DNA from 4 places in the Streptomyces sp. NBC_01465 genome. Region 4 is predicted to be linked to each of the others. Evidence: riboswitches for the same ligand, from Rfam matches in the RefSeq annotation. Region 4 holds a riboswitch; each other region holds the start of a gene.
What was found. Region 4 has a riboswitch for cyclic di-AMP ahead of OG707_RS24255 (transglycosylase family protein). Riboswitches for the same ligand answer to the same signal wherever they lie in the genome.
Positions count from the first base shown of each region.

Region 1 (7,492 bases), 1.9 Mb from region 4:
GACGCCGAGTGGGCACGGGCCCTGCTCGGCGGCCCCGGTACGGCATCGCTCGCCGAGCGCGCCAAACTGCTGGCCACACTACCCGAGGACGAACGGGCCGACTGGGTCGCCGAGTTCATCGCCGCGCACGGCCTCTCCGAGGCGTTCCAGCTGCTGGGCGTGTGCGCCGTTCCGTGGGCCGGTCCGCTCGGGCGGGCGGTGGTGGACTCCCTGGAGATCGCCCGGGACGCGGGCAGCTACCCCTGGAGCTTCAGCGGGGTGATGGGCCTGGCGGAACGCTGCATGGACCCCACCGAGGCGAGCCGCTTCGAGGCACTGGCCGCGATGCCGGACGAGGCGGAGGGTGCGGCCCCGGGGGCAGGGGGGTACTGGTCGGAGGCGTTCCAACGCCTCGTCTCCACGCTGCGGCTGCGCGCGGCGATGCTCCAGGAACTGGAGGCGCCGGCGTGACTCAGACCTGCTCCAGCCGCACGTTCGCGTTGACCCAGTCGACGATGGAGGCCGTCGTCGCGCCCGGCGTGAAGATCTCCGCGACGCCCTTCTCCTTCAGCGGCGCGATGTCCGCCTCGGGGATGATGCCGCCGCCGAAGACCTTGATGTCCTCCGCGTCCCGGTCCTTCAGAAGGTCGATCACCTTGGCGAAGAGCGTGTTGTGGGCGCCCGAGAGGATGGAGAGGCCGATCGCGTCCGCGTCCTCCTGGATCGCCGTGTCCACGATCTGCTCGGGGGTCTGGTGCAGCCCCGTGTAGATGACCTCCATGCCGGCGTCGCGCAGCGCCCGCGCGATCACCTTGGCCCCGCGATCGTGCCCGTCGAGCCCCGGCTTGGCGACCACCACGCGGATCGGACCGTCGACACCCATCACTGCCTCCATGCACCACGATGTGAACGAACGTTAGCGACAGCATCCCGCAACCCGCCGTTTCACGGTGGATGGGGAGGGGGAAATCACACCTGGGACATGTATCGGGGAGCCGCGGACGAGGTCGCCGCACCACCGTGCCGTCAGCCGCGCAGCATGGTGGTGCGGGCCGTCACCGGCTTCCCACGAGGGCACACGGGGGACAGGGTCGTCTCCCCGCGTGCCGTTAGGGAGGTCGGCCCATGAGGGTCTTACCCTTCTTTCTCTTTCCGCAGTGTCTGCTGCGCCGGATGCGTTTCTCCTCCGCCCTCCTGAGATCCACCGCCCTGGAGCTCACGATCCTCGCCGGACATCTGCTCCTCTATCCCTCCGGCCTCACTCCCGAGCGCCGGGCCGAGGACGACCGGGATCCGGCGGAGACCGCCACGATCACGGGCCCCGACCGGCCGCCCGTCGTCCTGCTCCACGGCTTCGTGGACAACCGCTCCGTCTTCGTCCTGCTGCGCCGCTCCCTGGCCCGGCACGGCTGGCGCCGGATCGAGGCGCTCAACTACTCGCCGCTGACCTGCGACATCCGCGTCGCCGCCGAACTGCTCGCCCGCCATGTCGAGGAGATCTGCGCCCGCACCGGACACCAGCAGGTCGATGTCGTCGGGCACAGCCTCGGCGGCCTCATCGCCCGTTATTACGTACAGCGCCTCGGCGGCGACACGCGCGTCCGCACCCTGGTCACGCTCGGCACCCCGCACTCCGGCACGCACGTCGCCCAGCTCATGAGCGCCCATCCGATCGTGCGCCAGATGCTCCCCGGCTCCTCCGTGATCGAGGAGCTGCGCAAGCCGGCGGAGGGCTGCTGCACCCGGTTCGTCAGCTTCTGGAGCGATCTCGACCATCTGATGGCGCCGGTCGAGTCGGCCTGCGTCCAGCACCCCGATCTGATCGTGCAGAACGTCCGGGTCAGCGGAATCGGGCATCTCGCCCTGCCCGTCCACCCGGCCGTCGCCGCCGGCATCCGCCAGGCCCTCGAATCAGCGGAGACGGAGGCCGGCGCAACGGGGGCCGTTTCCGTGGCCTGAGAGCCCGGAATATCCGAACGCACCTCGAACGCCGGGCCAAAGCTCTGCCCAGAGACCGCCGAAAGACGGCCGAATGCCCGTTTCCCGACGGCTCAAAACCTGTTGAAGATTGTCGCCGCCGCATACCGCCGGGTACAGTCACGCCACTGCTTTCCTGTGAGTTACCTACAGACCCACTGGACGCAGGGTCCTGCTGCCGAGGCGAGAGAGACGTTGGTGAACGACCAGCAAACCCACGCCGGGTACGTCGGGTACGACGCCTACTCCACGGGCAGTTACGACACCGACCCCCTGTTCGGCACCCTCCCCGGCACGTACGACACCGGGCAGTACGACACCACTCAGTGGGACACCGGCGCGCAGCAGCAATACGGCTACGACTCCACCGGCCAGTGGCCGACGCAGGTCCCCGCCCAGGCCGTCGCGTACGACAGCTACGACACCACGGGACAGTGGGACGCATCGGCCTGGAACCAGGCCGGCCAGCAGCAGATGCAGCAGCCGCAGTACCAGCAGCAGTGGGACACCACCACGCAGCAGCAGGTCTACGACACCGGTGTGTACGACGCCACCGCCTGGAACGACGCCGGCGCTTCCGTGCAGCAGGACATCACCGCGGAGACGGGCCAGTTCAGCACCGCCGACTTCGCCGCGTACGCGGAGCCGGAGCACCAGGAGCACTCGCAGCAGGTCTACACCGAGCCGGTCCACACCGAGCCCGAGGATCTGACCGAGGCCCCGGTCGAGCTGACCACGGAGCCGGAGGCCGTACCGGCCGCCCCCTCCCCCCGCCGCTCCTCCGGCGGCGGCAGCCGCGGCAGGCGCCGCACCCCCGCCAAGCGGTCCGCGCTCCTCACCATCGCCGTGCCCTCCGCGTGTGTGATGGGCGTCGCCGGTATCGCCGCCGCCTCCGTCACCGGACTCGGCTCGGACTCCGGCGACGGCAAGACGACCCAGGCCGCGGCCGATCCCTCGTCCGTGAAGCCGGTCGCCGCCAACAACAAGGTCGACACGCAGCTCGCCAACCTCAGCCACGAGGCGGACGACTTCGCCGACCGCGCCAGCCGTACGCAGGAGCGCCTCGACCTCAAGGAGCGCCAGGCGGCAGCGAAGAAGAAGGCGGAGGACGAGGCCGCGGCCAAGGAAGCGGCCCGCCCCAAGTTCGTCCTGCCGGTGAAGCAGAGGGGCCTCAGCGCCTACTTCGGCCAGGCCGGCGTCAACTGGATGTCCGTCCACACCGGCATCGACTTCCCCGTCTCGTACGGCACGCCCGTGATGTCCGCGATCGACGGCACGATCCGCACGCAGTGGAACAACGCCTACGGCAACATGGCCATAGTGACGGGCGCCGACGGTACCGAGACCTGGTACTGCCACCTCTCCAGCACGAAGATCCGCTCCGGTGAGGTGAAGGCCGGCGACGTCATCGCGTACTCCGGAAACTCCGGGAACTCCACCGGGCCGCACATGCACTTCGAGGTACGGCCCGGCGGCGGCTCGGCGATCGACCCGCTGCCGTGGCTCCGCAGCCACGGCCTCGACCCGACGTAAGCCGTAACTACAGCTTCTCGACCGGCGCGTACCGCAGCAGCAGCTTCTTCGGGCGCTCGTCCCCGAAGTCCACCGTCACCTGGGCGTCCGCGCCCGTCCCGGTCACCTGCATGACCGTGCCCAGACCGAACTGGTCGTGGGTGACCCGGTCCCCCACGTTCAGAGTGATCACAGGCTTGTCTCCGGCCCGCCCCGTGGCGAAGCCCGTCGCACCGCCGCGGCCGCCGCGCGAGCGCGACGAGGACAGCGAGGACGACAGCGACGCGGCGATCCCCGACGTCGGCCCCGCAGGAGCCGCCATGGCACCCGTCCGCTTCCACTCCAGGTGCTGGACCGGGATCTCCTCCAGGAAGCGCGAGGCCGGGTTGTACGAGGGCTGGCCCCACGCACTGCGCATCGTGGAGCGCGTCAGATACAGCCGCTCACGGGCGCGCGTGATCCCCACGTACGCGAGCCGCCGCTCCTCCTCCAGCTCCTTGACCTGTCCCAGCGCGCGCATGTGCGGGAAGACCCCGTCCTCCATGCCCGTCAGGAACACCACAGGGAACTCAAGGCCCTTGGCCGTGTGGAGCGTCATCAGCGTTATGACGCCGGCCCCGTCCTCGTCCTCGTCCGGGATCTGGTCCGAGTCGGCGACGAGCGCGACCTTCTCCAGGAACTCGGCGAGCGTCCCCGCGCTCTCCTCGCCCGCGGCCGACCGCTCCTGCTCGAACTCCAGGGCCACGGCGGCGAGTTCCTGAAGGTTCTCGATGCGCGTCTCGTCCTGCGGGTCGGTCGATGCCTGCAACTCGGCGAGATAGCCGGTCCGTTCGAGCACCGCTTCGAGTACGACAGCCGGCCCGGCCCCCGACTCGACGATCGTCCGGAGCTCCTCCATCAGGACGTTGAACCGCTTCACGGCGTTGGAGGAGCGAGCCGCCATGCCGTACGCCTCGTCGACCCGGCGCAGTGCCTGCGGGAAGCTGATCTTCTCCCGCAGTCCGAGCGCGTCGATCATCGCCTCGGCGCGCTCGCCGATCCCGCGCTTGGGCACGTTCAGGATGCGGCGCAGCGGGACGGTGTCCTCGGGGTTGGCGAGGACGCGCAGATAGGCCAGCACATCCCTGACCTCCTTGCGCTCGTAGAAGCGCACTCCGCCGACGACCTTGTACGGCAGCCCGACCCGGATGAAGATCTCTTCGAAGACACGGGACTGGGCGTTCGTACGGTAGAAGACGGCGACGTCTCCGGCCTTGGCGTCGCCCGCGTCCGTGAGGCGGTCGATCTCCTCGGCGATGTACTGCGCCTCGTCGTGCTCGGTGTCGGCGACGTAGCCGACGATCTTCGCGCCCTCGCCCGCGTCGGTCCACAGGTTCTTGGGCCTGCGGCTCTCGTTCCGCTCGATGACGGCGTTGGCGGCGGAGAGGATGGTCTGCGTGGACCGGTAGTTCTGCTCGAGCAGGATCGTGGTCGCGTTCGGGTAGTCCTCCTCGAACTGGAGGATGTTGCGGATCGTCGCGCCCCGGAAGGCGTAGATCGACTGGTCCGCGTCACCGACGACGCACAGCTCGGCGGGGGCGGGACCGGACCCCACCAGCTCCTTGACCAGCGTGTACTGGGCGTGGTTGGTGTCCTGGTACTCGTCGACGAGTACGTGCCTGAACCGCAGCCGGTAGTGCTCGGCGACATCCGGGAACGCCTGGAGCAGGTGCACCGTGGTCATGATGATGTCGTCGAAGTCCAGGGCGTTGGCCTCGCGCAGCCGCGCCTGGTACATCCGGTACGCCTCGGCGAGCGTCTTCTCGAAGCCGTCGGCGGCCGTCCCCGCGAAGGTCTCCTCGTCGATGAGCTCGTTCTTGAGGTTGGAGATCTTGGCGCTGAAGGACTTGGGCGGGAACCGCTTGGGGTCCAGGTCCAGATCGCGGCAGACCAGGGCCATCAGCCGCTTGGAGTCGGCGGCATCGTAGATCGAGAAGGACGACGTGAAACCGAGCTTCTTCGACTCGCGGCGCAGGATGCGGACGCAGGCGCTGTGGAAGGTCAGCACCCACATGGCGCCTGCGCGCGGGCCGATGAGCCCTTCCACGCGCTCCTTCATCTCACCAGCGGCCTTGTTGGTGAAGGTGATCGCGAGGATCTGGCCGGGGTGGACGCCACGGGCGCCCAGCAGATGCCCGATGCGGTGCGTCAGCACGCGGGTCTTGCCGGAGCCGGCGCCGGCCACGATGAGCAGCGGGGACCCCGAGTGCACGACGGCGGCGCGCTGCTCGGTGTTCAGGCCGTCCAGGAGCGCGGCGGGGTCCACGGCGGGGCGGGGGGCGCCGTCGCGGTAGTACGCGTCGCGGGGCGGCCCGTCGAAGGCTCCGCCGAAGAGGTCGGCGGGGACCTCCTCCTCCGGAGCGTGCTCCTCGGGGGGCGGGGGCGCGTCCTCGGTGGGCTGGAGGTTCGCCAGGAAGCTGTCGTCAAAGAGGCTGCTCATCGTCTACCGAGTCTAGGCCGCACGACTGACAGTCCGGGCAGGGATCGGCAGCGAGGGCCCCGTAGACGGGAACCGCACCACCCCCATCACGTTCCGTTACCGACCGCACCGGTGCGTACACCTGACGCGTGCCTTTACGTCCGGTCCCGAGAGGTCACGAAAATGTATCGGGCATATCGAACATCAGGCTTCCCACCCGCCCCAGGGGTTGGCTACCGTGCTCCGTCAGGTGGCCGTGCCCCCACCGGCGACCCGCGCCGGAGCGCGCCGCCGCGCCGAGTCCGCTCTGCCGTACGGCAGTTGGAGCCGGGGACCCACCAAGCACCACCGGGGTGAATCGGTCCGTACCCCCCAGGACCGTAGGGCGGCCTTCCGACAGCCCGAACCCGACAGCTAACCCGGTAGGCGGTCCACGGAAGGAACACGCCTGCCTTGGCAGACCACCGCAAGCCGCGTACCCGAATACGGGCCACGGCTCCCGCAGTCGGCATCACCACCGCCGCCCTCGCCTCCGTCTCGCTGCTCGCACAGAGCGCGCAGGCCGCGCCCGTGCAGCCGAAGCCGAGCATCGAGGACGTACAGAAGAAGGTCGACGACCTGTACCGGCAGGCCGGCACCGAGACGCAGAGGTACGACGCCGCGAAGGAGTCCACCGCTCAGCAGCGCAAGAAGGTCGACCGGCTCCTGGACGCCGTCGCCCAGCGCACCCAGCAGCTGAACGACTCGCGGCGCGAGCTGGGGCAGTACGCGGCCGCGCAGTACCGGGGCGGCAATCTCGCCTCCACCGCGACGATGCTCCTGGCCAGCGACCCGCAGTCGTACTTCGACCAGAACCAGCTGATGAAGCAGTTGTCGGCGCAGCAGACGCACGCGGTCGACGACTACACCAAGCAGCAGAAGGCGGCGGCGAAGGAACGGGCCGAGGCGACCGAGCAGTTGGAGACGCTCACCACGTCGCAGGCCGATCTGAAGGCGACCAAACAGCAGGTGCAGTCGAAGCTCGCCGAGACGCGCGAGCTGCTCTCGAAGCTGACGGCCGAGGAGAAGGCGCGGCTGGCGGCACTGGAGAAGGCGCGACAGGAGGCGGCGGCGAAGAAGGCCGCCGACCTGGCGGCCAAGCAGGCCGCGGCGGAGAAGGCGGCGAAGGCGGAGGCCGCGAAGAAGGAAGCCAGTTCGGGCTCGTCCTCCTCTTCCTCGTCCTCCAGCTCGTACGCGGCGAAGGCCGCCAAGGTCCTCGATTTCGCCCGCGCGCAGATGGGCAAGCCGTACGTCTGGGGCGCGACGGGCCCCAGCTCCTACGACTGCTCGGGCCTCACCCAGGCCGCCTGGAAGGCCGCCGGCATCGACCTGCCGCGCACCACCTGGGACCAGGTGAAGGTCGGCACGCGCGTCGCGACGGCGGATCTGCAACCCGGTGACCTGGTCTTCTTCTACGACGACATCAGCCATGTCGGGATCTACATCGGCGGCGGCAAGATGATCCACGCGCCGCACACGGGCGCGAACGTCCGCGAGGAGTCGATCTACTACATGCCGATCTACGGC
Region 1 is NZ_CP109467.1:3,237,692-3,245,183, forward strand. It holds gene OG707_RS15115 (DUF5691 domain-containing protein) at 1-450, shown strand, start outside; gene OG707_RS15120 (cobalamin B12-binding domain-containing protein) at 452-862, opposite strand; gene OG707_RS15125 (esterase/lipase family protein) at 1,105-1,938, shown strand; gene OG707_RS15130 (M23 family metallopeptidase) at 2,155-3,489, shown strand; gene pcrA (DNA helicase PcrA) at 3,497-5,947, opposite strand; cyclic di-AMP (ydaO/yuaA leader) riboswitch at 6,225-6,371, shown strand; gene OG707_RS15140 (C40 family peptidase) at 6,380-7,492, shown strand, end outside.
Region 1: it holds a riboswitch for cyclic di-AMP, as region 4 does, so the genes downstream of both, OG707_RS15140 (C40 family peptidase) here and OG707_RS24255 (transglycosylase family protein) in region 4, are expected to answer to the same signal.

Region 2 (7,492 bases), 1.4 Mb from region 4:
CCGCCCCGAGCTGCGCATCGACGTCATCGTCATCGAGGCGAGCGGGCTGGCCGAGCCCGAAGAGCTCATCCGGATGATCCTGGCCGCCGAGAACCCGGACATCGTCTACGGGGGCCTCGTCCAGGTCGTCGACGCCGCCGAGTTCGACGCCACCCGCGCCCGTCACCCCGAGACCGACCGCCATCTCGCCCTCGCCGACCTCGTCGTGCTCAACAAGGCCGACCGGGCGGACGAGGCCGGAATCGAGCGGACCCTGACGTCCGTCGGCGAGCTCAGTCCCGGGACGCCCGTCGTCCGGACCTCGTACGGACAGATCGATCCCGAGCTCCTCATCGACCGCCGTGCCGTCGGCGAGCGCGTCGGGCAGCTCTCCTTCGACGATCTGCGTGCCGACGAGGAAGGGGATCATTCGGGGCATCTTCATGCCGCCTACGAGAGCGTGGAGTTCGTCTCGTCCGACCCGATGAACCCCCGGCGCCTCATGGAGTTCCTCGACCGCCGGCCCGAAGGCCTCTACCGGATCAAGGGCTTCGTCCACTTCGAAGTCCCCGAGAACGAGGGGAAGTTCACCCTCCACGCCGTCGGACGTTTCCTGCGCTTCTACCCGGGCGCCTGGGCCACCGGCGAGGAACACCTCACCCAGCTCGTCCTCATCGGCTCCGGCATCGACGCCGCCGCCCTCCGCAAGGAGCTCGACGGCTGCCGGGAGACCGCACCGCAGGACGCCCGACCCGAGTCGATGTGGGGCGTCCTGCGGTACGTGGACCAGGACTGACTTCCGCCGTTACGAAGCCGGGCCCGCCAGCGCCGCGACCGGCGTCAGCAGCGGAACCCCCGAACCGTCGCGTCGCGGGTCCTGCGCCGGCAGCTCCACCGCCGTGCCGTTGGACGAGGCCGCCCGGGCCGGGGCCGGTCCTGCCCAGGCCAGCACCAGCAGGTCCTCGCCCTTCAGGAACCGCTGGCAGCGCACACCGCCGGTGGCGCGGCCCTTGCGCGGGTACTGGTCGAACGGAGTGAGCTTCGCCGTCTGCGCCGAATCGTCCAGCGTCCCGTGCGAACCGGCGACCGTGAAGACCACCGCGTCCACCGCCGGATCCACCGCGGTGAAGGAGATCACCTTGGCGCCGACGGCCAGCTTGACGCCCGCCATACCGCCCGCCGGACGGCCCTGCGGCCGTACCTGCCCCGACGGATAGCGCAGCAGCTGGGCGTCGTCCGTGATGAAGACGAGGTCCTCCTCGCCCGTGCGCAGTTCCGCCGCGCCGACGACCCGGTCGCCGTCCTTGAGGCCGATGACCTCCAACTCGTCCTTGTTGGCGGGGTAGTCGGGCACGACCCGCTTGACGATGCCCTGTTCGGTGCCGATCGCCAGACCCGGCGACGACTCGTCCAGCGTGGTGAGACAGACAACGGTCTCGTCGTCATCCAGCGAGACGAACTCCGAAACGGATGCGCCGCCCGCCAGATTGGGCACGTTCGCCGTGTCCGGAAGCTGCGGGAGGTCGATGACCGCGATCCGCAGCAGCCGCCCGGCCGAGGTCACCACCCCCACGTCGCCGCGGGCCGTCGCCGGCACCGCCGAGACCACAACGTCGTGCTTCGTACGCTTCCCGGAATCCTCCGCGAACGGCTCACCGTTGGCCGTACGGGCCAGCAGACCCGTCGAGGACATCAGCACCCGGCAGGGGTCGTCCGCGACCTCCAGCGACACGGCGGCCACCGGTGCGCCCGCCGACTCCATGAGCACCGTGCGCCGGTCGGTGCCGAACTTCTTGGCCACCGCGGCCAGTTCGGCCGAGACGATCTTGCGCAGCTCGGTGTCCGACTCCAGGATCGCGGTCAGCTCGTCGATCTCGCTGTTCAGCCGGTCGCGCTCGCTCTCCAGCTCGATCTTGTCGAACTTGGTGAGGCGGCGCAGCGGGGTGTCGAGGATGTACTGCGTCTGCACCTCGCTCAGCGAGAAGTGCGAGATCAGCCGCTCCTTGGCCTGCGCCGAGTTGTCGCTGGAGCGGATGAGACGGATGACCTCGTCGATGTCGAGGAGGGCGACGAGCAGTCCCTCGACCAGGTGCAGCCGGTCGCGCCGCTTGGTGCGGCGGAACTCGCTGCGGCGCCGTACGACCTCGAAGCGGTGGTCGAGATAGACCTCGAGCAACTCCTTGAGGCCCATGGTCAGCGGCTGGCCGTCCACCAGTGCCACGTTGTTGATGCCGAAGGACTCCTCCATCGGCGTCAGCTTGTAGAGCTGCTCGAGAACCGCTTCAGGGACGAAGCCGTTCTTGACCTCGATGACCAGACGCAGCCCGTGCGAGCGGTCGGTGAGGTCCTTGACGTCCGCGATGCCCTGCAGCTTCTTCGCCGAGACCAGGTCCTTGATCTTGGCGGTGACCTTCTCCGGGCCGACGGTGAAGGGCAGTTCGGTGACGACCAGGCCCTTGCGGCGCGCGGTGACGTTCTCCACCGCCACCGTGGCGCGGATCTTGAAGGTGCCGCGCCCCGACGCGTACGCGTCCTTGATGCCCGTGAGCCCCACGATCCGCCCGCCGGTCGGCAGGTCGGGACCGGGGACGAAGCGCATCAGCGTCTCGAGGTCGGCGGCCGGATGCCTGATCAAGTGCCGGGCGGCGGCGATGACCTCGCCCAGGTTGTGCGGCGGCATGTTCGTCGCCATGCCGACGGCGATTCCGGTCGCGCCGTTGACCAGCAGGTTCGGATAGGCGGCGGGCAGGACGCCCGGCTCCTGCTCCTGGCCGTCGTAGTTCGGCGTGAAATCGACCGTGTCCTCGTCGATGGACTCGGTCATCAGCGTCGTGGCGTCGGCCATCCGGCACTCGGTGTACCGCATGGCGGCCGGCGGGTCGTCGTTGCCGAGGGAACCGAAGTTGCCGTGCCCGTCGACGAGCGGGAGCCGCATCGAGAAGGGCTGTGCCATGCGCACCAGGGCGTCGTAGATGGACGCGTCGCCGTGCGGGTGCAGCTTGCCCATCACTTCGCCGACGACACGGGCACACTTCACATAGCCGCGGTCGCGGCGCAGCCCCATCTCGTTCATCTGGTAGACGATGCGCCGGTGGACGGGCTTCATACCGTCCCGGGCGTCCGGCAGGGCCCGGGAGTAGATCACCGAGTACGCGTACTCGAGGAAGGAGCCCTGCATTTCATCGACCACGTCGATGTCGAGGATCTTCTCCTCGAAGTCCTCCGGCGGCGGGGTCTTCGTGCTGCGGCGGGCCATCGCTGCTGCGGCTCCTTCACATGCCTTGGTCAGGTAGGGACGCCGACCATTGTGGACCGTCCCACTGACAACACCGACCGCGACCCGGGAACTTAGCGCGCTGTCGGTGCGCTTGCATACAGTGGCAGGACTTCGCTTTTCTCTTTACCGCGATCGAAGGGACGTACATGCCCATGGGTCACACGGCCACCGCCGAGGCCTCCTCCGGCGGCCTGACAGCAACGGAACACAGGCTGGCCAATGGCCTGCGCGTGGTGCTCTCCGAGGACCACCTGACCCCGGTCGCCGCAGTCTGCCTCTGGTACGACGTCGGTTCGCGCCACGAGGTCAAGGGCCGTACGGGCCTGGCTCACCTCTTCGAGCACCTGATGTTCCAGGGCTCCGGACAGGTGAAGGGCAACGGTCACTTCGAGCTGGTGCAGGGAGCCGGCGGATCGCTCAACGGAACCACCAGCTTCGAGCGCACCAACTACTTCGAGACGATGCCCACCCACCAGCTGGAGCTCGCGCTCTGGCTGGAGGCGGACCGGATGGGCTCGCTGCTCGCCGCCCTCGACGAGGAGTCGATGGAGAACCAGCGCGACGTCGTCAAGAACGAGCGCCGGCAGCGGTACGACAACGTGCCCTACGGCACCGCGTTCGAGAAGCTGACCGGCCTCTCCTACCCGGAGGGGCACCCGTACCACCACACGCCGATCGGCTCGATGGCCGACCTCGACGCAGCGACCCTCGAGGACGCGCGCGCCTTCTTCCGTACGTACTACGCGCCCAACAACGCGGTGCTCTCGGTCGTCGGTGACATCGACCCGGCGCAGACCCTCGCCTGGGTCGAGAAGTACTTCGGCACGATCCCCGCGCACGACGGCAAGCAGCCGCCGCGCGACGGCTCGCTCCCGGAGACCATCGGCGAGCAGCTGCGCGAAGAGGTCCACGAGGAGGTTCCGTCGCGCGCGCTGATGGCCGCCTACCGCCTCCCGCAGGACGGCACCCGCGAGTGCGACGCGGCCGACATCGCCCTCACGATCCTCGGCGGCGGCGAGTCCTCCCTGCTGCACAACCGTCTCGTACGGCGCGACCAGACGGCCGTCGCGGCCGGCTTCGGCCTGCTCCGGCTGGCCGGTGCCCCCTCGCTCGGCTGGCTGGACGTCAAGACGTCGGGCGGTGTCGAGGTCCCGCAGATCGAGGCGGCCGTCGACGAGGAGCTCGCCCGGTTCGCCGAGCAGGGCCCCACGGCCGAGGAGATGGAGCGCGCCCAGGCCCAGTTGGAGCGCGAGTGGCTGGACCGGCTCGGCACCGTGGCGGGGCGCGCCGACGAACTGTGCAGGTACGCCGTCCTGTTCGGCGACCCGCAGCTCGCGCTGACCGCCGTGCAGCGGGTCCTCGACGTCACGGCCGAGGAGGTGCAGGCGGTCGCCAAGGCGCGTCTGCGCCCCGACAACCGTGCGGTCCTCGTGTACGAGCCGACCACCGCCGCCGATGCGACCGAAGAAGAGGGGGCGGACCAGTGACGGAGACCACCGACACCGCTGCCGTGAGCATGACGTACCACCCGCAGCCCCAGCCGGGCACCGCAACGCCCTGGGCGTTCCCGGCCCCCGGGCGTTCCACGCTCCCCAACGGTCTGACGGTGCTGCGCTGTCACCGTCCGGGCCAGCAGGTGGTCGCCGTCGAGGTCAACCTCGACGCCCCCCTGGACGCCGAGCCCGAGGGCCTCGACGGGATCGCCACGATCATGTCGCGCGCCTTCAACGAGGGCACCGACAAGCACACCGCCGAGGAGTTCGCGGCCGAACTGGAGCGCTGCGGCGCCACCATGGACGCCCACGCGGACCACCCGGGCATCCGGGTCTCCCTGGAGGTCCCCGTCTCCCGGCTGCCGAAGGGGCTCGGCCTGCTCGCCGAGGCACTGCGCGCACCGGCCTTCGCCGACGGCGAGATCAGCCGGCTCGTACGCAACCGCCTCGACGAGATCCCGCACGAGCAGGCCAACCCGGGCCGCCGCGCCGCCAAGCAGCTCTCCAAGGAGCTCTTCCCGGCGACCCTGCGCATGTCGCGCCCCCGCCAGGGCACCGAGGAGACGGTGTCGAACATCGACGCCGCCGGGGTCCGCGCCTTCTACGACGCCCATGTGCGCCCCGCCACGACCACGGCCGTGGTCGTCGGTGACCTCACCGGCGTCGACCTGGACGCGCTGCTCGCCGAGACCCTCGGCGACTGGACCGGCAACACCGCGGCCCCGCGCCCGGCCCCGCCGATCACCGCCGACGACACGGGCCGCGTGATCGTCGTGGACCGCCCCGGCGCCGTACAGACCCAGCTGCTGATCGGCCGGATCGGCGCCGACCGGCACGACCGCGTCTGGCCCGCCCAGGTGCTCGGTACGTACTGCCTCGGCGGCACCCTCACCTCGCGTCTGGACCGCGTCCTGCGCGAGGAGAAGGGCTACACCTACGGCGTCCGGGCCTTCGGCCAGGTGATGCGCTCCGCCGCCGACGGCAGCGGCGCCGCGATGCTCGCCATCAGCGGCTCGGTGGACACGGAGTCCACTGGACCGGCGCTGGAGGACCTCTGGAAGGTGCTGCGCACGCTCGCCGCCGAGGGGCTCACCGACGCGGAGCGCGAGACCGCCGTACAGAACCTGGTGGGTGTCGCCCCGCTGAAGTTCGAGACGGCGGCGGCGGTCGCGGGCACGCTCGCCGACCAGGTCGAGCAGCACCTTCCCGACGACTTCCAGGCGCAGTTGTACGCGCGGCTGGCGGAGACCGGGACGGTCGAGGCCACGGCCGCGGTCGTCAACGCCTTCCCCGAGGACCGCCTCGTCACGGTCCTGGTCGGGGACGCGGCGAAGATCGCGGAGCCCGTCAGGCAGCTGGGCATCGGCGAAGTGACCGTCGTCACGGGCTGATTGACGGACAGGGGCAAAAGGGACCTCGGCGGCCGGGCGGCCGCCGAGGTTCTCCCTTTTGTCCGGTTTGTTCTGTGGTTGCCTGGATGTCCTGTGGCGTGCGCTACAAAACAAGCTGTCTGTTTGGTTCCGGTAAGCGGGAGCGTTTAGCGTCGATTTCGCTGTTCGTCGTACGTAAGCCGCATCCGCGGCCCCGGACAGTGATCGCCGAGTCCCCGTCAGGCGCGAGCCTGGGGAGCCGGGGACCCACTCAGTCCCTGGGGTGAATCGGGCCCAGCCGCAAGGCGCACGCCCGTAGGAGACCTTCCTGCTCCGAACCCGTCAGCTAACCCGGTAGGCGAGAAGGAAGGAAAGGACCAGCCCCTTCATGGCGTTCGCCCGCCCTACCGGTAAGCACCGTGCCCCGAACCGTCTGACGCGCAGGACCGCGACCTTCGCCGGTGCCGCCGCCCTCGCCACGACCGGCGTCGTCGGAACCCTGGCCGCCCCGGCCATGGCCGCCGAAGCCGCGGCCCCCGCCGTGGACACCACCGGCCTCACCCAGACCATCGTGATCGGCGACTCCCTCGCCGCGCACGTCGACGCCCAGGCCGCCGCGCAGAAGCACGAGGCCGCCACGGCCAAGGCCGCCGCGAAGGCCAAGGCGGAAGCCAAGGCGAAGGCCGAGGCCAAGGCCAAGAAGGCACGCGAAGCCAAGGCGAAGGCCGAGGCCAAGGCGAAGCAGGAGCGCGAGGCCAAGGAGCGCGCCGCCCGCGAGGCCGAGCGCAAGCGCCTGAACGCCTACGTCGCGCCCATAACGGGCTCCTACGTCTCCACCGGCTACAAGACCGGCGGCAGCCTCTGGTCCTCCGGCAGCCACACCGGCATCGACTTCCACGCCGCGTCGGGCACCTCGGTCCACGCCGTCGGCGCCGGCACCGTCGTCGAGGCCGGCTGGGGCGGCGCGTACGGCAACAACGTCGTCATCAAGATGAACGACGGCACGTACACGCAGTACGGCCACCTCTCGTCCATCGGCGTCTCGGTCGGCTCCGCCGTCACCTCCGGCCAGCAGATAGGCCTCTCCGGCGCCACCGGCAACGTCACCGGCCCGCACCTGCACTTCGAGGCCCGTACGACCGCCGAGTACGGCTCGGACATCGACCCGGTCGCGTACCTGCGCTCGCACGGCGTGAACGTCTGACAGCTGCTCCACCCGTAGCACCACCGAGAAGGCCCCGGCGCATCAGCGCCGGGGCCTTCCGCGTACGGTTCCGTGGCCAAAAGATATCCATGATTAACCGGCCGCCATCGGAAATTCACGTCCGCTGCAATAGAGTCGCCGAACAGGCGTCGATCGACCGCGTTTCGCG
Region 2 is NZ_CP109467.1:6,509,229-6,516,720, forward strand. It holds gene OG707_RS30670 (CobW family GTP-binding protein) at 1-775, shown strand, start outside; gene OG707_RS30675 (DNA gyrase/topoisomerase IV subunit A) at 785-3,235, opposite strand; gene OG707_RS30680 (M16 family metallopeptidase) at 3,403-4,743, shown strand; gene OG707_RS30685 (M16 family metallopeptidase) at 4,773-6,140, shown strand; cyclic di-AMP (ydaO/yuaA leader) riboswitch at 6,336-6,494, shown strand; gene OG707_RS30690 (M23 family metallopeptidase) at 6,508-7,323, shown strand.
Region 2: it holds a riboswitch for cyclic di-AMP, as region 4 does, so the genes downstream of both, OG707_RS30690 (M23 family metallopeptidase) here and OG707_RS24255 (transglycosylase family protein) in region 4, are expected to answer to the same signal.

Region 3 (7,492 bases), 4.5 Mb from region 4:
TCGGGGTCGAGACCGCGCAGCGCGAAGACCACGTCGACGAGGTCGGCGTCGCTCTCGCCCATGCCCGCGATCAGCCCGGAGCAGGCCGAGAGGCCCGCAGACTGGGCGTGCTGGACGGTCTCCACACGGTCGGAGAACTCGTGCGTGGTGCAGATGTCCCCGTACGTCGCCTCGGAAGTGTTGAGGTTGTGGTTGTACGCATCCGCGCCCGCAGCCCGCAGCCGCTCGGCCTGCCCGTCCTTCAACAGCCCCAGACAGGCGCAGACTTCGACGTCCGCGTTGTCGCCCTTGATGGCCTCGATGGTCTCCGAGACCCGGTCGATGTCACGGTCGGTCGGCCCGCGCCCGCTCGCCACCAGACAGACCCGCTTGGCACCGCCCGCGACACCGGCGGCGGCCGCCTGAGAGGCCTCGTCCGGTTTCAGCCAGGTGTACTTGAGGATCTCGGCCTTGGAGCCGAGCCGCTGGGAGCAGTACGAGCAGTCCTCGGGGCAGAGCCCCGACTTCAGATTGACGAGATAGTTGAGCTTCACCCGCCGCCCGAACCACTGACGGCGCACCTTGCCCGCAGCGGCCACGACATCGAGCAGTTCGTCGTCGGATGTCGCCAGTACGGCGAGCGCTTCTTCGCGGGTCGGCAGCTCGCGCCGAAGCCCCTTGTCCACCAGCGTGCTCAACAGGTCCATGGGCCTGATCCTGGCGTACGGCACCATGCGCCGCCAAGGAGGATTTGAACAAGAGACCCTGTTCAGGGTGTGTGTATTGCCACACCCTGACCTCGGGCGGCCGCCGCTAGGGTCTGTGGACTGCCTACAAAAGGAACGGCCATGCCTGGTGAGTCTTCCGACGCGTTCTCAGGGTTCGACTGGATCGACGCAGCGGCCCGGGGGCGCGAGGCGGCCGGTCTCGTACGCACCCTGCGCCCGCGCCCCGCGGTGTCGGACCTGCTCGATCTGGCGAGCAACGACTATCTGGGGCTCACCCGCCGCCCGGAACTGACCGGTGCGGCCGCCGAGGCCGCCCGCCGCTGGGGCGCGGGGGCCACCGGCTCGCGTCTCGTCACCGGCACGACCGAGCTGCACACGGAACTCGAGCGCGAACTGGCCGAGTTCTGCGGCTTCGAGGCCGCCCTGGTCTTCTCCTCCGGTTACGCCGCCAACCTGGCCGCGCTCACGGCGCTCACCGCCCGCGACGGACTGATCGTCTCCGACGCGGGCAACCACGCCTCGATCGTCGACGGTTGCCGGCTCTCGCGCGCCGAGACGGCCGTCGTCCCGCACGCCGATCCCGAGGCCGTACGCAAGACGCTCCAGGCGCACGGTGGCCGCGCGCTCGCCGTCACCGACTCGGTCTTCTCCGTCGACGGCGACGCCGCGCCACTGCCCGAACTGGCGGCCGTATGCCGGGAGGTCGATGCCGCACTGCTCGTCGACGACGCACACGGTCTGGGCGTTCTCGGCGCGGGCGGCCGGGGCGCGGTCCACGCGGCGGGCCTGGCGGGCGACGCGGACGTGGTCGCCACCGTCACCCTCTCCAAGTCGCTGGGCAGTCAGGGCGGCGCGGTCCTCGGACCGGCCCGGGTCATCGACCATCTCGTCAACGCCGCCCGCACGTTCATCTTCGACACGGGCCTCGCCCCGGCCGCGGCCGGGGCGGCCCTGGCAGGGCTGCGGCTGCTGCGCGCCGAACCCGCCCTCGCGGTGCGTGTCCGTACGGTGGCGAGCTCGCTGCACCAGGGGCTGACGGCCGCCGGTCTGACCGCGCTGCGGCCGCAGGCTGCCGTCGTCTCCGTGCAGGCGCCGTCCGCGGACTCCGCGGTGCGGTGGGCCGCCGACTGCCGGAGTGCGGGTCTGGCCGTCGGGTGTTTCCGTCCGCCGTCGGTGCCGGACGGCATCTCGCGGCTGAGGCTCACCGCACGCGCCGACCTGACGGATCGTCAGATCGGCGCGGCGGTGGACACGATCATCGCGACCGCGCCGGTCGCGTAGCCGTCAACCCAGGCTGCCGGGCGCCTCGTTGCGCACGGCGGCGAGGAAGGTGGTCCACGTTCCGGGCGTGAAGAGCAGCGCGGGGAACGAGACATTCTTGGAATCGCGTACGGCCAGCCGGCCGCAGCCGAGCCGTGCCGCCTCGAGACAGTTGTTCATTCCTGTGCTGCGGCTGCTGCGCCGCCATTGCGCGCCGTACAGAGAAGTGGAAGTGCTGGAAGAGGTGTTCGCATGATGCGCGGACATGATGCCTCCCCTTACACGCCGTCACCGATCCCGGCGATGAGCTCCAATGAGTGTTGTGGCGGAAGAGCGAGCGCCTGAATGGTGCGGAACGCGGCGCTGTACGCCTCAAGGTCTTCTTTCCGCTCGAGGTAGAGGCTACTCGTCAAATGGTCGAGAACAACCACATCCAGATCAGCAATGTTCGGAAAGGAGAAGATAATGAAAGGACCGGTCATTCCGACGTAGCCGCCGATGGCGAAGGGCAGTACCTGCAGCCGTACATGCGGCAGTTGAGCGGTCTCCGTCAGATGGCGCAGCTGTTCCGCCATCACCCCGCGGCCGCCGACCGGCCGGCGCAGCACGGCCTCGTCGATGACGGCGCTGAGATCGAGCGGGCACTCCGTCCTGAGCACCTCCTGGCGGGCCACCCGTACGTCCACCAGTGAGTCGACCGTGTCCTTCGGCAGTTCCGGCAGCTGCTGCAGCGAGGCGCGGGTGACGGCCCGTGCGTACTCGGGTGTCTGCAACAGCCCGGGCACCGCAACGGTTTCCAGGGTCCGCGCGGTGTGCGCCTGCGACTCCAGGCTGATGAAATCGCGGTACTGCGGCGGCAACAGACCGCGGTACGCGTGCCACCAGTGGGGCCCCTCGCTGCCGCCCGCGCCCGACAGCGCGGTGAACAGCGCCCGTTGCCCCGGATCGTGCACCCCGTACGCGTCGAGGAGCAGCGCCACGTCGGCGCTCTTCACCCCGCTGCTGCCCGTCTCGATCCGGCTGATCTTCGACTGGTGCCAGCCGACGAGTTGTGCTGCCTGACTGCTGGTGAATCCGGCCCGCAGCCGCAGATTCCGCAATTCCTCCCCCAGCTTGCGGCGTCGCACCGCAGGACCGTTGCCCATGGGCTTCTCCTCACACTTCTGCCACGCGGCGATGGGCCAGTCTGCCGCCCAAATACGGTCTCTCGTAGCAGAGTTCATCACTTCGGGCGACAGATATATGCACATCTTGGTGGATCGCCGCCGATGGCGGCACGATGAGTGGCACTCTGGCGCGAAGCACAGTCCGAGGCCGTCCTCGAAGGACATCCGCAATTCGTCGGAGCCGGCCCCGGTGGGAAAGGGACAGCGTCGCCATGGCAGACCACCAGGAAGCATCCGTCACTCTGCCGAGCGAGCCGGGCTCGGTATCCTCCGCGCGTCGCTATGTCGCCAATGTGCTGGCCGAATGGGGACTCCCGACCGAAGCCGAGATCTCCGACACGGTCCGGCTGATCGTCTCGGAACTGGCGACCAACGCCGTACAGCACACCTTCGGGCAGTCGCCCACCTTCACGGTCGACGTCCAGCTCGACCGCGACGAGCAACTGCGCATCGGCGTCACCGACAGTCACCCGAGATGGCCCCAGCGGCTGCCGGCCGCCGTCCAGCAGGACAACGGCCGCGGCATGGTGATCATCCGCTGGCTGACCGCGGAGTGCGGCGGGCGGCTGACCGTCACCCCCACCCCCGAAGGCGGAAAGACGGTCTGGATCGCGTTGCCGTGGACGGCGGCGGTCGGCGGCTAGCCCCGCCCGAACCCTCCCCGCAGCAGGGCCCGGAGCGTGTCGGCGGCCGGGCTCTCCTCGCCCGTCCGGTACGCGACCGAGATCGTACGGCGGTACGCGGCGGGCTCCAGCTGACGCACCCCCAGCGGCGTCGCCGACATCGCCGCGACCATCTCCGGCACCACCGCCACCCCGATCCCCGCACTGACCAGCGCGCACACCAGGGCGTACCCCGGCGTCTCGCACACCACGGCGGGCGTCGCCCCCGCCGCGGCCAGCGCCGACTCCACGCCCTGGCGGGGCGGATGCGCGGGCGCACTGCTGATCAGCGGCTGCCCGGCGAGATCGGCCACCGGCAGCCGCCCCGCCCCACCGGCCAGTACATGACCCGGCGCGGTCACCAGCACCAGCTCCTCCACCAGCAGCGTCTCCAGCGCCACCCCCGAGGGCGGCGGCGCGGAAGCGGCGGGGTCGTACGCATGGGTCAGCGCCAGGTCCGCGTCGCCCGCGGCCACCGCACTCACGCCCTGAGGCGGCTCGTAGTCGGCGAGGGTCAGCTCCACGTCCGGATGGGCGCGGCGGAAGGAGCTCAGCACGGGCGGCAGCAGATGGATGCCCGCGGTGGTGAAGGTGCCCACTTTCAGCCGGCCGCCGGAGAGCCCGGCCAGCCGGGACAGCTCGTGGCGGGCCCGGTCCATCTCGTCGAGCACCGTACGGGCCCGCGCGGCCAGCAGCTCACCGGCCGCCGTCAGCTTGGCGCCGCGATGGTGTCGTACGAGCAGAGTGGCGCCCGACTCCCGCTCCAGCTTGGCGAGTTGCTGCGAGAGCGCGGGCGCGGTGTAACCGAGGCGCGCGGCGGCCCGGGTGATCGAACCGGCCTCGGCGACGGCCACGAGCGCGGCGAGCCGCGTCGGGTCGTACATAAGCGTTCCTTTAGGCAGACCCAGAAGATTGCAAGTACACGTTAAGGCCTCGCACGGTCCAGGCTGTACTGCATGGACGCTCAACTGCTCGCATTCACCGGAGTCGCCGCCGGCATGGTCGCCATGCCCGGCGCGGACTTCGCCGTGGTCGTACGGAACGCACTCGCCTCCCGCAGCTCCGGTGTCGCCTGCGCGGTCGGCGTCGCAGGGGGCCTGCTCGTGCACACCGCGCTGGCTGTCGCGGGCCTCGCGGCCGTCCTCGTCGCAGTGCCCGTCCTCTTCCGTACGCTCCAGATCGCGGGCGGGATCTACATCCTCTATCTCGGCTGCCGCGCACTCCACAGCGTGATCCGCCCCGCGCCCGCCCTGCCGGAGAGCGAGGAGAAGGCCACCGACGGCATCGGCCGGTGCCTGCGCCAGGGCTTCCTCACCAATGTCCTCAACCCCAAGGCGCCGGTGCTCTTCCTGAGCCTGCTGCCCCAGTTCGTCCCGCACGGGGCGCCGGTCCTTCCGCGCACGCTCCTGCTGGCCTCGATCGTGGTGGCACTCGCCCTCGTCTGGTTCCCCGCCGTGGCGCTGCTGGTGGACCGGCTCGGGCACTGGCTGCGGCGGCCGCGTACGGCCAGGACGGTCGAGGGTGTCACCGGGACCGCGCTGGCCGGTCTCGGAGTCATCCTGGTGGCCGGTTCCGCGTCTCACTGAGCCCGCGTCCGACCAGCCACGGCAGCAGCGCCCACAGCCCGCCGCAGACGAGCAGAGTCCCCGCCCCCGCCGCGATGCCCTCCGGCATCCCGTGGACGACGTCGACGACCAGCAGCACCGCACCCGCCAGGGCGAGTGCCAGCACCGCCATCCCCGTGCCCGCGAGCCGCGAGGACACCGTCACGATCCGCTCCTTCGCGCCCTGCCCGAACAGGGCGCGGTGCAGGGCGGCCGGTGCGGTGAAGAGCCCTGCCGCCACCACGGTGAGCAGCAGGGTCGTCACATAGGTCCCGCGCTCGAAGGAGTCGAGCTCGGGAAAACGGGTGGTGAAGGCGAGGGTCAGCAGGAAGGCGAAGAGGAACTGGACGCCGGTCTGGACGACCCTGAGTTCCTGGAGCAGCTCGACAAAATTGCGGTCGGCACGCTCCATGCGTGTCTCGTCGCGTTCCGGTCCGGGACCCTCGTCAGTCATGCCGGAGCGAGTATCCCGCCGGCCGGAGGTCATGCCCCCGGCCGGTGGGCCCCGGCGTCAGCGCACGCGTCCGTACCAGACGCTCTTCGTCCAGATCTTCTCCAGCTTGACCACGGAGCCGGTCTTCGGAGAGTGCCAGATCTTCCCGCTGCCGGCGTAGATCCCGACGTGGTAGACGCTCCGCCCGGAGTGGAAGAAGACCAGGTCGCCGCGGGTGCGGCTGCCGGACGAGATGTGGCGCACCTTGTTGTACTGCGCCTGTGCCGTGCGGGGCAGGCTCCTGCCCGCCTTCTTGTACGAGTAGAGCGTCAGCCCCGAGCAGTCGAACCGGGACGGGCCGGCGGCCCCGTACTTGTACGGAGACCCCTTCTTCGATGCGGCGACGTTCAGTGCTTTCGTCGCGAGCGTGGCCGCCTGGGCCTCGGATGCGGCTCCCGGCGCCAGCAGTGTGCCACCGACAGCGGCGGCAGTGAGCACCGTTACGGCGCTGGTCCGGGACAGCAGGGACGGAACACAAATCCGCGCAGTCATGCGCAACCCTTCGTCAACCGCCTGTGAAGGATGACCTGTCGGATTCGGACTGGCGAAGATGCCCGGCCGCCTGCTGGCGGCTTCACCCCAAGGGCCGACCCCGAACTCGGATCGGACCCGTACTGCCTGGGTCCTCCACTCCTGCCGATGCACTCCTGTCGACCAGACGTCCGGGACGGCGGCAGGACTCGACGTCCGCCCGGACCGCCCCGCCGAGGTGGCGGGGGCTTGTCGTCTGCAGGGATCTTGACCCATGAAGTGTCGGATTTCCGAGCGTTACCTGCCGTATGTGAGGCTCGTCACGACTGCCCCGTTCGGGTGGACAGAGCTCCGGCGGTGTCGAGTGTCGAGCCCCCGACGACCGCCGCACCAGGTGCGGAATCGATCATTCCGTACTACGCCTAGGTGGGCTGCGCAACTCATTTAGTACGCAGCGGCTACGCCCGTCTACGCCATCCGGGGGAGGTGGATCAACTCCCCGACGGGGGCGGCACGGTGACCCGCCCCGCCCGGCGCTCCCCGTCCAGCACCCGCAGGGCCGTCGTCAGGGTCCCTGCGTGGAGCCGGTCCTCGCCCCGGGTGTGCATCAGCGTCAGGGCGTCACGGAGTGCGGCGGCCCGGGCGACCAGGGCCTGGGCGGCCCGCAGCGCCCCGTAAGTGTCGTGGCCGCGGGCCGGGTTGATCCGTCCCAGCTGGTCGACCACTTCCAGATAGCTGTCGATGAACTCGCCCTCGGCGCGCGTCAGCGCGGGCAGCGGCGGCAATTCCGGTGGCAGCATCCGCGGGTCACCTCGCGGCCAGTACGTGATCGACCAGTCCGTACTCCTTGGCCGCGACGGCGTCGAAGACCTTGTCCCGCTCGATGTCCGCGGCGATCTGCTCCGGGCTGTGGCCCGTGTGCGTCGCCAGCATCGAAGCCATCAGCTCCCGCATGCGCAGCAGCTCCAGGCTCTGGATCTCCAGATCGGAGGGCTGCCCGTGGACGGGCTCCTCGATGGCGGGCTGCTGTACGACGACCCGCGCACCCGGCAGCGCCGCCCGCTTGCCCGGGGCGCCGGAGGCCAGCAGCACGGCGGCGGTCGAGGCGGCCTGGCCGAGACAGAAGGTC
Region 3 is NZ_CP109467.1:630,631-638,122, reverse strand. It holds gene bioB (biotin synthase BioB) at 1-686, opposite strand, end outside; gene OG707_RS02785 (8-amino-7-oxononanoate synthase) at 828-1,988, shown strand; gene OG707_RS02780 (DUF397 domain-containing protein) at 1,992-2,234, opposite strand; gene OG707_RS02775 (helix-turn-helix domain-containing protein) at 2,246-3,112, opposite strand; gene OG707_RS02770 (ATP-binding protein) at 3,346-3,777, shown strand; gene OG707_RS02765 (LysR family transcriptional regulator) at 3,774-4,679, opposite strand; gene OG707_RS02760 (LysE family translocator) at 4,752-5,381, shown strand; gene OG707_RS02755 (DUF6328 family protein) at 5,350-5,853, opposite strand; gene OG707_RS02750 (C40 family peptidase) at 5,911-6,384, opposite strand; cyclic di-AMP (ydaO/yuaA leader) riboswitch at 6,388-6,563, opposite strand; gene OG707_RS02745 (hypothetical protein) at 6,855-7,163, opposite strand; gene OG707_RS02740 (ATP-dependent Clp protease proteolytic subunit) at 7,171-7,492, opposite strand, start outside.
Region 3: it holds a riboswitch for cyclic di-AMP, as region 4 does, so the genes downstream of both, OG707_RS02750 (C40 family peptidase) here and OG707_RS24255 (transglycosylase family protein) in region 4, are expected to answer to the same signal.

Region 4 (7,492 bases):
CGCGCGGGAGCAGGTCCTTGTGGGCAAGCTGTCGAGCTCGCTGGGCGTGGACCCCACCTCGCAGGAGGGCAACAAGGCGCTGACGGACGCGCTCGCCGAGGCCTCCAAGCAGCTGAAGATCGACGTCAATCCGCGCTACGGAACCTGGGACAACCAGAAGGTGGCGCTGGCCGACTACAAGACCCCGTGGATCACGCAGGTGACCAAGGAGGCCCAGCCGGCCCAGACGGGCGCCTGACCGGCTGCTCTTTCGGACGACGCCAGGCCAAATCAAGCCCCTCCGGCGATTGAGGAGCGGGGTCCGGGGCGGAGCCCCGGGGCCCTGCTCCGCGCAGCGGCCCGGCTCTCCCCGCCCGGCCGGGGGTAACGTCGACGGGTGACCCCTGAAGACTCCGCCGCCCCCGGCCGCATCGTTCTGCTCACCACGACACACCGTGTCGCGCCGGGCATCCTCTCCTGGCCGGCCTGGCAGACCCTGCACTCCGCCGACCGCGTGCTCTGCGCCGACACCGCGCACCCCCAGCTGCCGTACCTCCGCGAGGCGGGCATCGAGGTCGAGCACACCGCGGCGGACGCCCAGGACCTGGTGGACGACTGCGCCGGCGGCCGCACCCTGGTCGTCATCCCCTCCGGTGCGGGCGGGGACGAGGGCGACCGGCGGCTCACCGACTCGCTCGCCCGCCTCGCGGGCAGCGGCCGCGTGCAGATGCCCGACCTCGAACTGCTCCCCGGCTCCTACGACCTTCCCGGCGCCCGCCTCCTCGACCTCGTCCAGGTCATGGACCGGATCCGCCGCGAGTGCCCGTGGTCGTCGCAGCAGACGCACAAGGGGCTCGCCAAGTACGGCATCGAGGAGGCGTACGAACTCGTCGAGGCCATCGAGGACGGCGACCGCACCGAACTGCGCGAGGAACTCGGCGACGTACTCCTTCAGGTCGTCTTCCACGCGCGCATCGCGCAGGAAGCCACCGGGGAAGAAGGGGACGAGCCCTTCTCGATCGACGACGTCGCCGGCACCATCGTCGAGAAGCTGATCCACCGCCACCCCCATGTCTTCGGCGACGAGACGGCCGAGACCCCCGAGGACGTCAAGGCCCACTGGCTGCGCACCAAGGCGATCGAGAAGCAGCGCGACTCGGTGACCGAGGGCGTCCCGCTCGGCCAGCCCGCCCTCGCCCTCGCGGCCAAGCTCACCTCCCGCGTCCGTACGGCGTCCCTCGACGTCCCCCTCCCCACGGGCACCGGCGTCGGCTACCAACTCCTCGCGCTGGCAGCCGAGGCGGAGGCGGCGGGCACGGACCCCGAGGCGGCGCTGCGGGCGGCGGCCCGTGCGTACCGTGACGCGATCGTGGCGGCAGAGGGCGTACGCAAGTGACCGTCGATCCCCAACCCGAGCTCTTCACCTGGGAGTTCGCGACCGACCCGTACCCCGCCTACGCCTGGCTGCGCGAGAACTCCCCGGTCCACAGGACGTCGCTCCCCAGCGGCGTGGAGGCCTGGCTGGTCACGCGGTACGCGGACGCCCGCCAGGCCCTGGCGGACCAGCGGCTCTCCAAGAACCCCGCGCACCACGCCGAGCCCGCCCACGCGAAGGGCAAGACGGGCATCCCCGGCGAGCGCAAGGCCGAGCTGATGACCCATCTCCTCAACATCGACCCACCGGACCACACGCGCCTGCGCCGCCTGGTCTCCAAGGCGTTCACGCCGCGCACGGTGGCCGAGTTCGCCCCGCGCGTGCAGGAGCTGACGGACGACCTCATCGACAAGTTCGCGGCCAAGGGCGAGGCGGACCTGATCCACGACTTCGCCTTCCCGCTCCCCATCTATGCGATCTGCGACCTGCTCGGCGTCCCGCGCGAGGACCAGGACGACTTCCGCGACTGGGCCGGGATGATGATCCGGCACGGCGGCGGCCCGCGCGGCGGTGTGGCCCGCTCGGTCAAGAAGATGCGCAACTACCTCGCCGAACTCATCCACCGCAAACGCGAGAACCCCGGCGACGACCTGATCTCCCACCTCGTCAGCGCCAGCGACCACGGCGATCACCTCACCGAGAACGAGGCCGCCGCGATGGCGTTCATCCTCCTCTTCGCCGGCTTCGAGACGACCGTGAACCTGATCGGCAACGGCGTCCACTCCCTCCTCCGGAACCCGGACCAGCGCGAGCGCCTCCAGACCTCCCTCGCGGCGGGCGAGAGCGACCTGCTGGCCACCGGAGTCGAGGAACTGCTGCGCTACGACGGCCCGGTCGAGCTCGCGACCTGGCGCTTCGCCACCGAACCGCTGACGATCGGCGGCCAGGACATCGCCGAGGGCGACCCCGTGCTCGTCGTGCTCGCGGCCGCCGACCGCGACCCGGAGCGCTTCACCGCACCCGACACCCTCGACCTCTCCCGAAGTGACAACCAACACCTCGGATACGGCCACGGCATCCACTACTGCCTGGGTGCACCGCTCGCCCGCCTGGAGGGCCAGACGGCGCTCGCGACCCTCCTGACTCGCCTCCCGGACCTGCGACTTGCCGGGGAATCGACCGATTTGCGGTGGCGTGGCGGGCTCATCATGCGTGGACTGCGCACGCTGCCCGTGGAGTTCACCCCCGAAGAAAGCTGACGGATCGTCAAACCTGTGACTTTCACGTGATCTGCGCTGCATCGACTTGTGACCGACGTTCGATTCCGGCTACGTTCACCGTTCGACTCATCCGTCACACGGAAGGCCCTCGCATGCGCTCCGGGAACGGTCGGCATCGCCGCCCTCGTCAGGCTCCCGCAATCGTCGTAGCGGCAGGAGTGACGGGTTCGGCCATCGCGATTCCGCTGCTGGCCGCCACCGGCGCCCACGCCGCGGACTCCACCACCTGGGACCGGGTCGCGCTCTGCGAGAGCGGCGGCATGTGGAGCGCCGATCTCGGCAACGGCTACTACGGCGGTCTGCAGTTCTCGCAGGAGAAGTGGGAGAACTACGGCGGCGCGGAGTACGCCGAGCGCGCCGACCTCGCCAGCCGCGCCCAGCAGATCGCGGTGGCCGAGAAGATCCTCGCCGCGGAGGGCACGAAGCCCTGGGCGAGCTGCGCGGGCATCTCCGGCCTCGCGAAGGAGTACAACTCCGGCTCCTCGGCCACACCGTCGGTCGACCCCGGCGCGGAGGACACCGCGACCCCGACGCCCTCGGCGACCGAGACCCCCTCGGACACGGCGACCCCCTCCGCGACCCCCTCGCCCTCGGCGACCCCGTCGGACACGGCCTCGCCCACCCCCTCGGCGAGCGCGAGCGACGACGCCGGTACGGGTGCGGACAAGAGCGAGGACGCGGGCAAGGACACCGGCGCCGGTACGGGCAAGCACCGCGGCAGCGAGGACACCAGCGGCCGTACGGACAGCTCCAAGGCCTCCCGCGGCGAGACCCCGGAGCGCTCCGACGCCACCGAGGGCAGCTACACGGTCCGCTCCGGCGACAACCTCTGGGCCATTGCGGACGCACACGACATTCAGGGCGGCTGGCCGGCGCTCTACGCCGCCAACCAGAAGACGGTCGGAGCGGACCCGGACCTCATCGTTCCTGGCCAGAGCCTTGTTCTGGGCGAAAAGTAGGGGTACTTGACCCCCTTCTGTCCGCTTTTATCCAAGTGAGACAAGGGTCTCGTCACTCTTCGCGCGCGCCTCGTTCTCCCCACCCGATCACGCCGTCCCCCACCTGCGTAAATGTGTGTTCCCTGTGTGCAACAGGTGGAGTTTCGCCCCGATGTTCGTCTTTGAACATCGGGGCGACGTGTGTTTACGGTCTAAGCCGCTCGTCAAAGCGAGCACCAACGACCGTCACGCCGAATCCTGCCGTCGGTCGCTGGGATTACTCGACGCGTAAAGCGCCGTAGGCAGGAGCGGGGGACCCAGGTAAGTGCCGGGAGACCGGCTTGGGGTTAAGCCGAGCGCTAGGACGCTCGGCCGGGCAACTCATTGGCCCGAACCCGACAGCTCACCTCGTAGGCGTCGGTGAGGAGATTTCCGCATGCTGCTTTCCAGCAAGTCCAAGCACCGTCGCCCGTCGAAGGCCGTCCGTTTCGCCACGCTCGCCGGCATCACCGGTGCCGCGATCGCCGCTCCCCTGATCGGCGCCACCTCGGCCTCCGCCGCCTCCGTCTCCACCTGGGACGCCGTCGCCCAGTGCGAGTCCGGTGGCGACTGGTCCATCAACACGGGCAACGGCTACTACGGTGGCCTGCAGTTCTCCCAGTCCAGCTGGGCCGCCGCCGGTGGTACGCAGTACGCCGAGCGCGCCGACCTCGCCACCAAGGACCAGCAGATCGCCACCGCCGAGAAGCTGCTCGCCCTGCAGGGCCCGGGTGCCTGGGCCTGTGCCGGCGCCGGCAACCTGAGCAACGACGGTGTCGACCCGGGCGTCAGCACCGACTCCGGCAGCTCGTCCTCGAGCGACCAGTCCTCCAGCGACTCGTCCTCGTCCGACAACTCCTACTCGACCGACTCCGGCTCCTCCGCGAGCACGTCGGACGACTCTTCCTCGGACGAGGCCGCCCAGGCCCCCGCCGCGGAGACCCCGGCGCCCTCGACCTCCTCCTCCGCCTCGTCCTCGTACGAGAAGGGCGACGGCGAGTACAAGGTCAAGTCCGGCGACACCCTCAGCAAGATCGCCGAGGCTCACGACACGACCTGGCAGAAGCTGTTCAAGCTCAACGGCGACATCGTCAAGGACGCCGACCTGATCTACCCGGGTCAGCAGCTCCACCTGAGCTGATCCCCGCTCCTCAGAGCTCCCCGGCCCGGCGCGACTCCCCCCGTTTGCGCCGGGTCGGGGCTTTTTGCGTTACTACTGTCCAGTAGCCGGTCGCACGGCTGGCCGAACCCCGCCAGCCGGTTAGGCTCTTGTCGCAAGGCCAAAGCGAACTTGCACCACCTAGCGTCACATCCCATAAGGAGATGCTCGTGCCGTCCATCGACGTCGTCGTAGCCCGGGAAATCCTGGACTCCCGAGGCAACCCCACGGTCGAGGTCGAGGTCGGCCTCGACGACGGCAGCACGGGTCGTGCTGCCGTTCCGTCCGGCGCCTCCACCGGTGCCTTCGAGGCCATCGAGCTTCGTGACGGCGACCCCAACCGCTACCAGGGCAAGGGTGTCGAGAAGGCCGTCCTCGCCGTCATCGAGCAGATCGGCCCGGAGCTCGTCGGCTACGACGCCACCGAGCAGCGCCTGATCGACCAGGCCATGTTCGACCTCGACGCCACCGAGAACAAGGGTTCGCTCGGCGCGAACGCCATCCTCGGTGTCTCCCTGGCCGTGGCCCACGCCGCTTCCGAGGCCTCGGACCTGCCGCTGTTCCGCTACCTCGGTGGCCCGAACGCGCACCTGCTGCCCGTCCCGATGATGAACATCCTCAACGGTGGGTCGCACGCCGACTCCAACGTCGACATCCAGGAGTTCATGATCGCCCCGATCGGCGCGGAGTCCTTCTCCGAGGCCCTTCGCTGGGGTGCGGAGATCTACCACACGCTGAAGAAGGTCCTGAAGACCAAGGGCCTCTCCACCGGTCTCGGCGACGAGGGCGGCTTCGCCCCGAACCTCGAGTCCAACCGCGCCGCCCTGGACCTCATCATCGAGGCCATCAAGGAGGCCGGCTACGTCCCCGGCAAGGACATCGGTCTGGCGCTCGACGTCGCCGCGTCCGAGTTCTACAAGGACGGCAAGTACGAGTTCGAGGGCAAGTCCCGCTCGGCCGCCGAGATGACCGAGTACTACGAGGAGCTCGTCTCCGCGTACCCGATGGTCTCCATCGAGGACCCGCTGTACGAGGACGACTGGGCGGGCTGGAAGGTCCTCACCGACAAGCTGGGCGCCAAGGTCCAGATCGTCGGCGACGACCTCTTCGTCACCAACCCGGAGCGCCTCGCCCGCGGCATCGACGAGGGCATCGCCAACGCCCTGCTCGTCAAGGTCAACCAGATCGGTTCGCTGACCGAGACCCTGGACGCCGTCGAGCTGGCCCAGCGCAACGGCTTCAAGTGCATGATGTCCCACCGTTCCGGCGAGACCGAGGACGTCACCATCGCCGACCTCGCGGTCGCGGTGAACTGCGGTCAGATCAAGACCGGCGCCCCGGCCCGCTCGGACCGTGTCGCCAAGTACAACCAGCTGCTGCGCATCGAGGAGATCCTCGACGACGCCGCGGTCTACGCCGGCCGCAGCGCGTTCCCGCGCTTCAAGGGCTGAGCCTGTAGTTACCCGCGTCCCCGCACACGGTCCCGTACCGTGTGCGGGGACGTAGGTGCGTAACGGGGAGGCGGAGAGCGACATGGCAGCGGACAAACGGGACCGGTTCTCCACCGCGACCAGGATCCGCATCCTCGGCGAGCAGACCGCCGCCCGCGTCTACCGCTCGCAGACCCGCCGCCAGGCCCGCCGCTCGCGCCTCACCGGCCGGGCCGCGCTCCTCGTCATGGTCGTGTGCACGCTGATCGTGGCGCTCGCGTACCCGATGCGTCAGTACGTGTCCCAGCGCGCGGACATCGCCGAGCAGCGCAAGCAGTCCGAGGACGCGCGCAAGCGGGTCGAGGAGCTGCGGGACGAGAAGGCCAGGCTCCAGGACCCGGCGTACATCGAGCGCCTGGCCCGCGAGCACCTTCATTACGTACGGCCCGGGGAGACCGGTTTCACGATCGTCGACCCGGACGCGCGTGCCACCAGCACCGACGACCGGGGCGCCGCAGACCGCCCCTGGTACTCCAACCTCTGGGACGGCGTGGACAACGCCGACCGCCACTGATCACCACCACTTACGGAACGAAGATGCAGACGCCCCCTCCGCAGACCGAGTCCACCGCGCCCACGGATGCGGACATCGCCGCCTTCCAGGAGCAGCTGGGCCGCCCGCCGCGCGGACTGCGCGCGATCGCCCACCGCTGCCCGTGCGGCAACCCGGACGTGGTCGAGACGGCCCCGAAGCTGCCCGACGGCACGCCCTTCCCGACGACCTTCTACCTCACGTGCCCGCGCGCGGCCTCCGCGATCGGCACCCTTGAGGCGAACGGCGTCATGAAGGAGATGACGGAGCGCCTGGCGACCGACCCCGAGCTGGCGGCCGCGTACCGCAAGGCGCACGAGGACTACATCGCCCGCCGCGACGCGATCGAGGTCCTGGAGGGCTTCCCGAGCGCGGGCGGCATGCCGGACCGGGTGAAGTGCCTGCACGTGCTGGTCGGCCACTCGCTGGCCGCCGGTCCCGGCGTGAACCCGCTGGGCGACGAGGCGATCGCGATGCTGCCGGAGTGGTGGGCGAAGGGCCCGTGCGTCACGCCCTGCGCGGAGGCTTCGGAGTGACCCGCGCCGCTGCCATCGACTGCGGTACGAACTCGATCCGCCTCCTGATCGCGGACGCAGACCCTGCCACGGGCGAGCTCGTCGAGCTGGACCGCCGGATGACGATCGTCCGCCTCGGCCAGGGCGTGGACAAGACCGGGCGTCTGGCCCCCGAGGCCCTGGAA
Region 4 is NZ_CP109467.1:5,112,379-5,119,870, forward strand. It holds gene OG707_RS24235 (SurA N-terminal domain-containing protein) at 1-238, shown strand, start outside; gene OG707_RS24240 (nucleoside triphosphate pyrophosphohydrolase) at 377-1,375, shown strand; gene OG707_RS24245 (cytochrome P450 family protein) at 1,372-2,613, shown strand; gene OG707_RS24250 (transglycosylase family protein) at 2,727-3,593, shown strand; cyclic di-AMP (ydaO/yuaA leader) riboswitch at 3,857-4,004, shown strand; gene OG707_RS24255 (transglycosylase family protein) at 4,009-4,752, shown strand; gene eno (phosphopyruvate hydratase) at 4,935-6,221, shown strand; gene OG707_RS24265 (FtsB family cell division protein) at 6,304-6,774, shown strand; gene OG707_RS24270 (DUF501 domain-containing protein) at 6,798-7,328, shown strand; gene OG707_RS24275 (Ppx/GppA phosphatase family protein) at 7,325-7,492, shown strand, end outside.